One region of the Chromohalobacter sp. HP20-39 genome, then DNA from elsewhere that is predicted to be linked to it. Evidence: predicted binding sites of a transcription regulator. Region 1 holds the regulator's gene; each other region holds the start of a gene.

Region 1 (2,201 bases):
GCGCGTGCCTGCACCTTTTCCTTGTGTTTGACGAGTTGGCGATCGAGTTTGTCGGTTAAGGCGTCGATAGCGGCGTACATGTCGTCGCTTTGAGCATCGGCGTGAAGATCCGCACCCGCGGCATGAAGCGTGCATGCGGCCAAGTGACGTTCTTTCTCGATGGATAACGTGACTTGGACGGTAGTGATGTTGTCGTAATGGCGTTCCAGACGCGCGAGCTTTTCATTGACGTAGTCGCGTAGAGCATCGGTCAGTTCGATGTGATGACCGGTGATATTGGCTTGCATGGCACGCTCCTATTCCATCGGTTGGCTCTTCGATTGTAACCCTTTTTAGAGCGCTGCATAGCCCTGAGCAGGCGTTGGCTGACAAAGGTCGCGGCGAGTCTACGCAGCGTGGTAAGTGCGTGCAACTCGCCCTCCATCAGGCGAGTCGTTTGCGCTCACTGGAAGAAGGAATGCCCATCGCTTCACGGTACTTGGCGACGGTGCGTCGTGCGACCTGAATCCCGTCCTGGGCCAGCAGGTCGACGAGCTTGCTGTCGGATAGAGGCTTGCGTGGCGGCTCGTCACCGATCAATTTTTTCAGCCGCGCGCGGATTGCCGTGCTGGAATGAGCATCGGTTTCGCCTTGACCACCGACGTGGCTGGAAAAGAAGTATTTAAGCTCCAGGACGCCACGTGGGGTATGAATGAATTTCTGCGTGGTCACGCGGGAGATGGTCGATTCATGCATATCCACTGCGCTGGCGATATCGGCCAGGATCAGTGGTTTCATTGCTTCCTCGCCGTGTTCCAGGAAATCGAGCTGGCGCGCCATGATCTCCCGTCCCACGCGCAGCAAGGTGTCGTTACGGCTCGAGAGGCTCTTGAGCAACCATTTGGCTTCCTGCAGATGTTGCTTGAGAAAGGTATTGTCATCGCTCTTGTCGGCGCGCTTGATGAGCGCGGCGTAATCCGGCTGGATGCGTACCCGGGGGAGCGCCTCGGGATTGAGCTCGATGCGCCAGTCCTGTCGAACGCGGCGTGCGATCAGGTCGGGGATGACATAGTCGTTGCTGCTGTCCTCGAAGGCGAGGCCGGGCCGTGGATCGAGCGTGCGAACCAGCGCGATGACATGATCGAGTTCCTCCTCGTCGAGGCGCAGGCGCCGCTTGAGCAACTTGCGATCGTTGCCGGCCAGTGCCTCGAGGAACTGGCGTACCAGGCGTTTGGCCTGGGTCAGCAGCGGCATGTCCTCGGGTAGAGCACCGAGCTGCAACAATAGGCACTCGCGCAGATCGCGGGCACCGACACCGGTGGGATCGAACTGCTGCACGCGCATCATGACGTGTTCGACATCGCTGGTCTTGAGCCCGGAAAGGCCTTGGCCGCGAAGGCCCTCGACCAGTTCGTCGAGAGAGAGGGTGAGATAGCCGTCGGCACCCACGGCATCGATCAGGCTCTCGGCGATATCGCGGTCTTGCGGTGTCATGTCGGCCATGGCGAGTTGCCAAGCCAGGTGGTCATGCAGGCTGGTATGCGCGGTATTGCGCTCTATGTCGGGTCCTTCCTCGCTACTACCGCCTCCGCCCGTCAGCGAGGAGCCGGCATCTTGATAGGTGTCGCTCCATTCGCTATCCAGCGACAGGCTCTCAGGGATGTCGTCCGTCCAGTCATCCTCCTGCTGGGATTCGCTGACCTCGCGTTCGTCGAAGTTCTCTTCGAGTTCCAGCATGGGGTTGGAGTCGAGCGCTTGCTGAATCTCCTGGCGCAAGTCCAGCGTCGAGAGTTGCAAGAGCTGGATGGCTTGCTGTAATTGAGGCGTCATCGTCAGCTGGGTGCCGACGCGAAGCTGCAGCGTAGGTTTCATGGACATGGAGAATCGGTCGTCGCTTCCTGAAACGGTGCCCGTACGTTATCCCGCGACGACGTCACTTGCAAGAACGGAAGCAACAATCGTGCCATTTATATAAGCGCAGGGCGGTTCCAGTAGCTTGCGCTTACAGTCGGAACTCATGGCCGAGATAGACGTCGCGTACTTTCTGGTTGGCGAGGATGGCGTCGGCATGCCCCTCGGCGATGATCTGTCCGTCGCCGACGATATAGGCGTTATCACAGATATCCAGGGTTTCGCGGACGTTGTGGTCGGTGATCAAGACGCCGATATCACGATCGCGGAGTTGGCGAATGATGCTCTTTATCTCGCCGACGGAAATCGGA
Region 2 (2,201 bases), on a different contig from region 1:
CCGGCGAAGATCAGCGGCATGAGGATCTGCGTGGTGCCGCCACCCAGGTTTCCCCAGCCCGCCGTGGTGGCGTTGGCGGTGCCGACCACGTTGGGCGCGAACATCACCGAGGTGTGGTACTGGGTGATGACGAAGGAGGCGCCGATCGCGCCAATGGCCAGCCGTGCCAGCAGGAAGGTTTCGAAGTTGTCGGCGAGGCCGATTAGCATCACCGGCAGGGAACCGAGGCACAACAGCCAGGTGTACGCCTTGCGGGGGCCGATTTTGTCGCAGAGAAGCCCGATCACTAGGCGTACCAGGACAGTGATGGCGACCGAGGCAATGATGGTATTACCGATCTGGGTCTTGCTCAGGTCGAGGTCTTCACGCACGACGGCCATCAAGGGGGCGATGCCGAACCAGCCGAAAAAGCAGACGTGGAACGCGAACCACGACATGTGGAAGACACGCATCTGCGGTGTCTTGAGGCTGAAAAGCCGTATCTTGTTGGCTTTGTTGCGGATTTCCATGGCTCATCCTCTAACGTTGGAGTAGCGGAGATCGAACGCGACATCGGCGACCTTCGTCGTGAAGGGCCGGGTCTTGGGGTTCGACGCACTCGTACTCACTTGGCGAGCCTGGTCCACGTCCTGATGTCTCATGAAAAGCAAGAGGTGTGCCAATGAAGCGTGATGTCGTCAAAGGCGTTTTCTGGGGGCGGGTGTCGCGTCTTTGGGCATGCTTTTGGTGCGCCATGAGAGGCGGTCGCACCGTTGTGATGCATCGAAATCGCACCGCCAATGTGCAAGCGCCGTGTGACGTGGCCCGTCAAGGGGCACGTCCTGGCATGTAACCTGCATTGAAAGTCGACAAGCACCCAGCAGAGGAAAGCGCATGACCGTCAAGGTGCTGATCGTGGATGCGCGGCAGGAACGCTCGCGGGCGCTGGAACGAGCGCTGCATGAGGCGGGGTTCGACGTGGTGACACGTGCCGACGAGCATGACGATCTCTACGCCATCATGATGCGCGTCAAGCCGGATGCGGTGATCATTGATGCGGCGCTGCCCAGTCGCGATACCCTGGAGCACATGGGGCAACTGGGTCGCCGCTTTCCCAAGCCGATGATCATGCTTGCCGAGGAAGAAACGCCGAATTTGACGCGCGAAGCGACGAGTGTGGGCGTCAGCGCCTATGTGGTCGAGGACGTGCAGCCGGCGCTGGTGCGTTCGATGGTCAATGTGGCGATTGCCAGCTTCGAAGCGCATCGCGCCCTTAAGGGCGAACTGACCAAGACACAGACCACGCTGGCGCAGCGGCGCACTATCGAGCGCGCCAAGAGCCGATTGATGGAAACGCATGCGTTCAGCGAAGACGCCGCCTATCAGTGGCTACGCAAGCACGCCATGAATCGTCGCTTGACCATTCACGAGGTGGCTCAGGCCGTCTTGGCCAGCGACGATTCCGAGTCGTAGGAGACAATGATGAATGACCCCCAAGCGTCTCGAGACGAGTGGCCCTCGCCCGAGCGCGATACGCTGATCCTGGGCATGTTACCACTCAACGATGCCGCGCCGTTGGTGGTCGCGCGTGAGTGTGGCTTTTTCGCGGCGCATGGGTTGGATGTGACGCTGCAAGTGGAATCGTCGTGGGCCGGTTTACGGGATGCTATGCAGCTTGGGCTCCTCGATGGCGCGCAGATGTTGCCGCTGATGCCGCTGGCCTCGACATTGGGGCTCGATGGACGCCCTACGCCGATGCTCTCGGCGCTGACGCTGAGTCTCGGTGGTAATGCCATCACCGTATCCAATGCGCTGTATGCCAGCATGCGCTCGGCGGATCCCGATGCCATGGCGCGGACGCCGATATCAGCCCGCGCCTTGGGAGCTGTGGTGCGTCAACGACGTGTCGCGGGCGAACCGGCGTTGCGTTTCGCCAGCGTGTATCCGTTTTCCTCGCACCACTATCAATTGCGTTACTGGCTGGCGGAAGGCGGCGTCGATCCCGATCGCGATCTCGATCTGCGCGTAGTGCCCCCGCCCTTGGTGGCGAAGCAACTCGAGGCTGGTTGGCTGGATGGTTACTGTGTCGGCGAGCCCTGGAATACACTCGCGGCACGTCGTGAAAGCGGCCGCGTGCTGATCGGCAGTCATGACATCTGGCAGCACGGGCAGGAAAAGGTCTTCGCGGTGCGCGAGGCATGGGCCGAGGCTTATCCGGCGAC
Region 3 (2,201 bases), on a different contig from region 1:
GAAAGACTGGTGCACGTGCATGCCGGAGCCGTTGTCACCGACCAGCGGCTTGGGCATGAAGGTCGCGGTCTTGCCGTACGCGTGGGCCACGTTGTGGATCACGTACTTCATTTCCTGAACTTCGTCGGCCTTCTTGACCAAGGTGTTGAACTTGACACCGATCTCGTTCTGGCCCGCGTTGGCGACTTCGTGGTGATGCACCTCGACCGACTGACCGATGGCTTCCAGGGTGTTGCACATCGCGCTACGGATGTCGTGGAAGCTGTCCACCGGCGGCACCGGGAAATAGCCACCCTTGACGCGCGGACGGTGCCCCAAGTTGCCGCCTTCCACATTGGTGGAATCGGTCGCCCAGGCGCCTTCCTCGGAGGTGATCTTGTACATCGCGCCCTGGATATCGGCGTTCCAGTGCACTTCGTCGAAGATGAAGAATTCCGGCTCCGGCCCGAAGAAAGCGGTATCGCCCAGGCCGGTGGACTTGAGATACGCCTCGGCGCGCTTGGCGATGGAGCGCGGATCACGCTCATAACCCTGCATAGTGGCCGGCTCGATGATATCGCAGCGCAGCACCAACGTGGCGTCTTCGGTGAACGGGTCGAGATAACCGCTGCCATCTTCCGGACGCAGGATCATGTCGGACTCGTTGATGCCTTTCCAACCGGAGATGGAGGAGCCATCGAACATCTGGCCGTCCTCAAAGAACTCGTCGTCGACGGCGCTGGCCGGGATCGTGACGTGCTGCTCCTTGCCCTTGGTATCGGTAAAGCGCAGATCCACCCACTTGATATCGTGTTCTTCGATCAGGGCGAGGGTCTTCTCGGACATGATTTCCTCCACTATGAGCCCACGGCTCGAGTCGTTTGCTTGCGTGTTCAGCGTCGTTTGTAGCATGCCCGCCAGCGGCTGCCCACGGGTATGCGATTTACGTTTTTCAATGCAGAAGGCATGCCAATCATTGGGCCATCTCAGTGCACCCTCGGTAAACGCATGATCCTACAATAAAAAATAGACCTTCCTCGGGCACCCATCAGCACCACTTTAGCGTTAGACGCGCCACATATAAGTGCAGAAATGCCGACGACGCCCCAGCAAGGTGCAGCTCACCCCCTTCATGAACCAATTTGGTGCATCACCATACTCAAGCCTCTTCCGATGACTGAACCTCGCCTCCAATGGGCTGAATCCGCGTAAATCCGTCATCAGGATGGCGGTAGAAAAACCAGCCGTGGCGATGATTGCCAGGGTTCGCGCCACCCCGCAGTCTGTGGGGTAGCTCCCCCGATACGGGCTCTGATCCCAAGGCACACTCAGCGATGCGTACTTACAGCCTGCTAATAGACGCCAGCCATGCCCCCCAGCACCTGGAGCGCTGCCTGAGCGCCCTGACACGCAGCATCGCGGGCTTCAGCGGGCATACCGAAACGCTGGTTCAGCTCACCACACTGGATGCGCCCACTCAATGCCTGCTGACGCAGCGCCAGGTCCGCTTCGCCGTGCTGCCCCAACATGGACAGGGAGCACTGCGCCACCATGGCGCCGCCTACCTCAATGGCGATGTGTTGGTATTTTTGGATGCCGCGCTCGAGGTACCCGAGCAATGGCTGTCAGGGCTGGCACGCACCTTTAGCCACCAGGCCGCCGATGCCATCGTCTGCGCCCGCTACCCGGCCGCCCCGCTAGCGCCGCCGCTCGCCAGTTGGTATCTCAGCCGTACGCAACGTGGCTTTGACGATCATCCCTGGGACTGGCCCACCGGCCAGTTGGCTATCACCCGCGAATGGTACGAGCGCCTCGGCGGCCATGACCCGCGCCTCGAGGCAGGCGCCGATCTGGACATCCTGGTCCGTCTGTGGCGTTGCCATGCACATCTCTACTGGCAAGACGCACCATTGCTGATCGACCACGCAGCCCCGCGTCGCCTGGGAGCCTGGTGGCATCGGCAGCGCCGGCATCAGCGGCATTGTCTGTACACCTCCAGCGCCGTGCGGCATCCACGCTTCCTCATCCCTCGCGTGAGTGCCGCGCTCGTGCAGGGCACGAGTCTGCCGCTGGCCTTACTGCTATGGCTGCCCTTGTCGCCGGGGATCGGGATGGCGGGCCTGGCCTTCAGCGCACTGCCAGCCGGGCTGATGACCTGGCGCGACGACACACCGGTGCCGCGCAAGACTTATCGCGTTCACGGCTATCGCTGGAGCTTGCAC
Region 4 (2,201 bases), on a different contig from region 1:
ACACGGCGCACCCCGGCCTCGATCAGCGCCTGGGCACACGGCGGCGTGCGACCGTGGTGCGAACAGGGTTCCAGCGTGACATAGACCGTGGCGTTTCGCACCGCCTCGCCAGCGGCTCGCAAGGCGTGCACCTCGGCGTGAGGTTCACCCGCACGTGCATGATAGCCCTCCCCGACGATGCGCCCATGACGTACCACCACGCAGCCGACACGCGGGTTGGGATGGGTGGTATAGCACCCTCGCCCGGCGAGCTTCAGCGCGTGGGCCATGCACGCCTCGTGAGATAGCGCCGACGCGGCATTCTGTGTCATGGGTCGCTCCGTGAGTACTTCGAATCGGTACGTGCCGAGGTCAGCGCTGATCGTTATCGTCGGGCACGAAGCTGGGCTCTTGCGCCAGACGGTCGATTTCGGCGCGAAACTCGTCGAGATCCTGGAAGCGCCGGTAGACGGAGGCGAAGCGGATGTAAGCGACCTGGTCGAGCCGTTTCAGCGAGCGCATGACCTCCTCGCCGATTTCGCGCGCTTCCAATTCACGCTCGCCACGGGCGCGCAGGCGCTGACGAATACGCTCGACCGCTGCCTCGATGGATTCAGCGCTGACCGGGCGTTTCTCCAAGGCCCGCAGCATGCCGGCACGCAGCTTGCGTTCGTCGAAGGTTTCGCGCGAGCCATCGCCCTTGATCACGCGGGGCATGACCAGTTCCGCCGTCTCGTAGGTGGTGAAGCGTTCGCCGCAGTCATTGCACTGGCGGCGCCGACGCACCTGGTCCCCCTCGGCCACGAGGCGCGAATCGGTCACCTTGGTGTCGTACTTTCCACAAAAGGGGCAGTGCATCGTGGCGCGTCCGCAGTTGAATATCGAGAATGAGTCGTGGTCATCGAGATTGCCTGACATTGTAGCCTTTCCCCGCGTCGCGCGGAAACTCGCTTGCGCGCTGCCGTCAGGCCGACCAAGCTCATGATGCGGCTTGCGTTTCCGCGCTCGCCAAGCATGCTTTACAAGGAATCGCCTAGGAGATAAGCCAATGGGCATCATCGCATGGATCGTCTTCGGCCTGCTGGCCGGCATCGTCGCCAAACTGATCATGCCGGGGCGCGACCCCGGTGGCATGATCATCACCATGATCATCGGGATCCTCGGGGCCATCGTCGGGGGATGGGTCGGTACCGCGCTGGGATTCGGCTCGGTGGATGGCTTCAACCTCGGCAGTTTCGTCATTGCAGTGCTCGGCGCCATCATCCTGCTGGGGCTATACCGCATCGTGAAGAAATGACCTTTGCCGCGTCCGTACACGCCGGCCATCGCCGGCGTGTCGGGCATGGCACGACTCCTGCAACAGCAATGACAATGTCGACGTGCGAGCCACCGATTCTCACGAGGACCCTCGATGCCCCACCCCATCTCCCAAGCCCCACAGACCGAACTCGATGAAGCCGCTTTCACCGCACGCGCCAAGGCGCGTCTGGACGACATCTACGGGCCACGTGCCGATGAAGTGCTGCGCCGTCTGCTGCGCCTGATATCGCACCAACGTGGTGCCATCCCCGAACGCTCGCGTCCATTATGGAGCGAGCGCGACCAGTTACTCATCACCTACGGCGATCTCCTGCTCGATGGCGAGCGACCGCCACTGCAAGTGCTCGACGAGTTTCTCGAGACACGCCTTGCAGATACCTTCAGTGGCGTTCACGTGCTGCCTTTCTTTCCCTGGAGCAGCGACGATGGCTTCTCGGTGATTCATTATCGCGAGGTCAACCCGGCGCTGGGCGACTGGGAAGACATTCGTCGTCTGACACGCCACGGCGATTTGATGGTCGACCTGGTCATCAATCACGTCTCCCGAGAGTCACTGTGGTTCGTCGACTACCTGGCCGGCACCCAGCCCGGGCGTGACTACTTCATCGAAATGGACCCGAGCACCGACCTGTCGCAGGTCACCCGGCCACGCAGCTCGCCACTGCTGGTACCGGTTTCCACCCGCCGTGGGACACGCTATCTGTGGGCGACCTTCTCCGAAGACCAGATCGATCTCAACTTCGCCAATCCCGATGTACTCATCGAGTTCATCGGCATCATGCTCTACTACGTGGAGCAAGGCGCGCGCATCATCCGTCTCGACGCCATTGCCTATCTATGGAAGGAAGTCGGCACCTCGTGCATCCACCTGCCGGAAACTCACGCCGTGGTAAGGCTGCTGC

The links. Region 1 encodes sigma-54, which starts transcription at its own class of promoters, with help from an activator protein. Its sites were predicted from a motif close to TGGCACNNNNNTTGCTNT; they were not measured.
Region 2: a site for sigma-54 is predicted at 823-840, ahead of RVY79_RS10805 (ANTAR domain-containing response regulator). Genes of this name have one in related genera too.
Region 3: a site for sigma-54 is predicted at 934-951, ahead of glnA (glutamate--ammonia ligase). Genes of this name have one in related genera too.
Region 4: a site for sigma-54 is predicted at 1,323-1,340, ahead of RVY79_RS00790 (sugar phosphorylase). Genes of this name have one in related genera too.

What each region holds. Positions count from the first base shown of each region.
Region 1 is NZ_JAWHTP010000003.1:217,166-219,366, forward strand. Features, by position in the region: gene hpf (ribosome hibernation-promoting factor, HPF/YfiA family) at 1-287, opposite strand, end outside; gene RVY79_RS07605 (RNA polymerase factor sigma-54) at 424-1,857, opposite strand; gene lptB (LPS export ABC transporter ATP-binding protein) at 1,982-2,201, opposite strand, start outside.
Region 2 is NZ_JAWHTP010000004.1:286,507-288,707, forward strand. Features, by position in the region: gene RVY79_RS10800 (MFS transporter) at 1-509, opposite strand, end outside; gene RVY79_RS10805 (ANTAR domain-containing response regulator) at 874-1,452, shown strand; gene RVY79_RS10810 (CmpA/NrtA family ABC transporter substrate-binding protein) at 1,462-2,201, shown strand, end outside.
Region 3 is NZ_JAWHTP010000002.1:121,282-123,482, forward strand. Features, by position in the region: gene glnA (glutamate--ammonia ligase) at 1-825, opposite strand, end outside; gene RVY79_RS04120 (glycosyltransferase) at 1,314-2,201, shown strand, end outside.
Region 4 is NZ_JAWHTP010000001.1:166,587-168,787, forward strand. Features, by position in the region: gene ribD (bifunctional diaminohydroxyphosphoribosylaminopyrimidine deaminase/5-amino-6-(5-phosphoribosylamino)uracil reductase RibD) at 1-311, opposite strand, end outside; gene nrdR (transcriptional regulator NrdR) at 352-837, opposite strand; gene RVY79_RS00785 (GlsB/YeaQ/YmgE family stress response membrane protein) at 1,028-1,276, shown strand; gene RVY79_RS00790 (sugar phosphorylase) at 1,391-2,201, shown strand, end outside.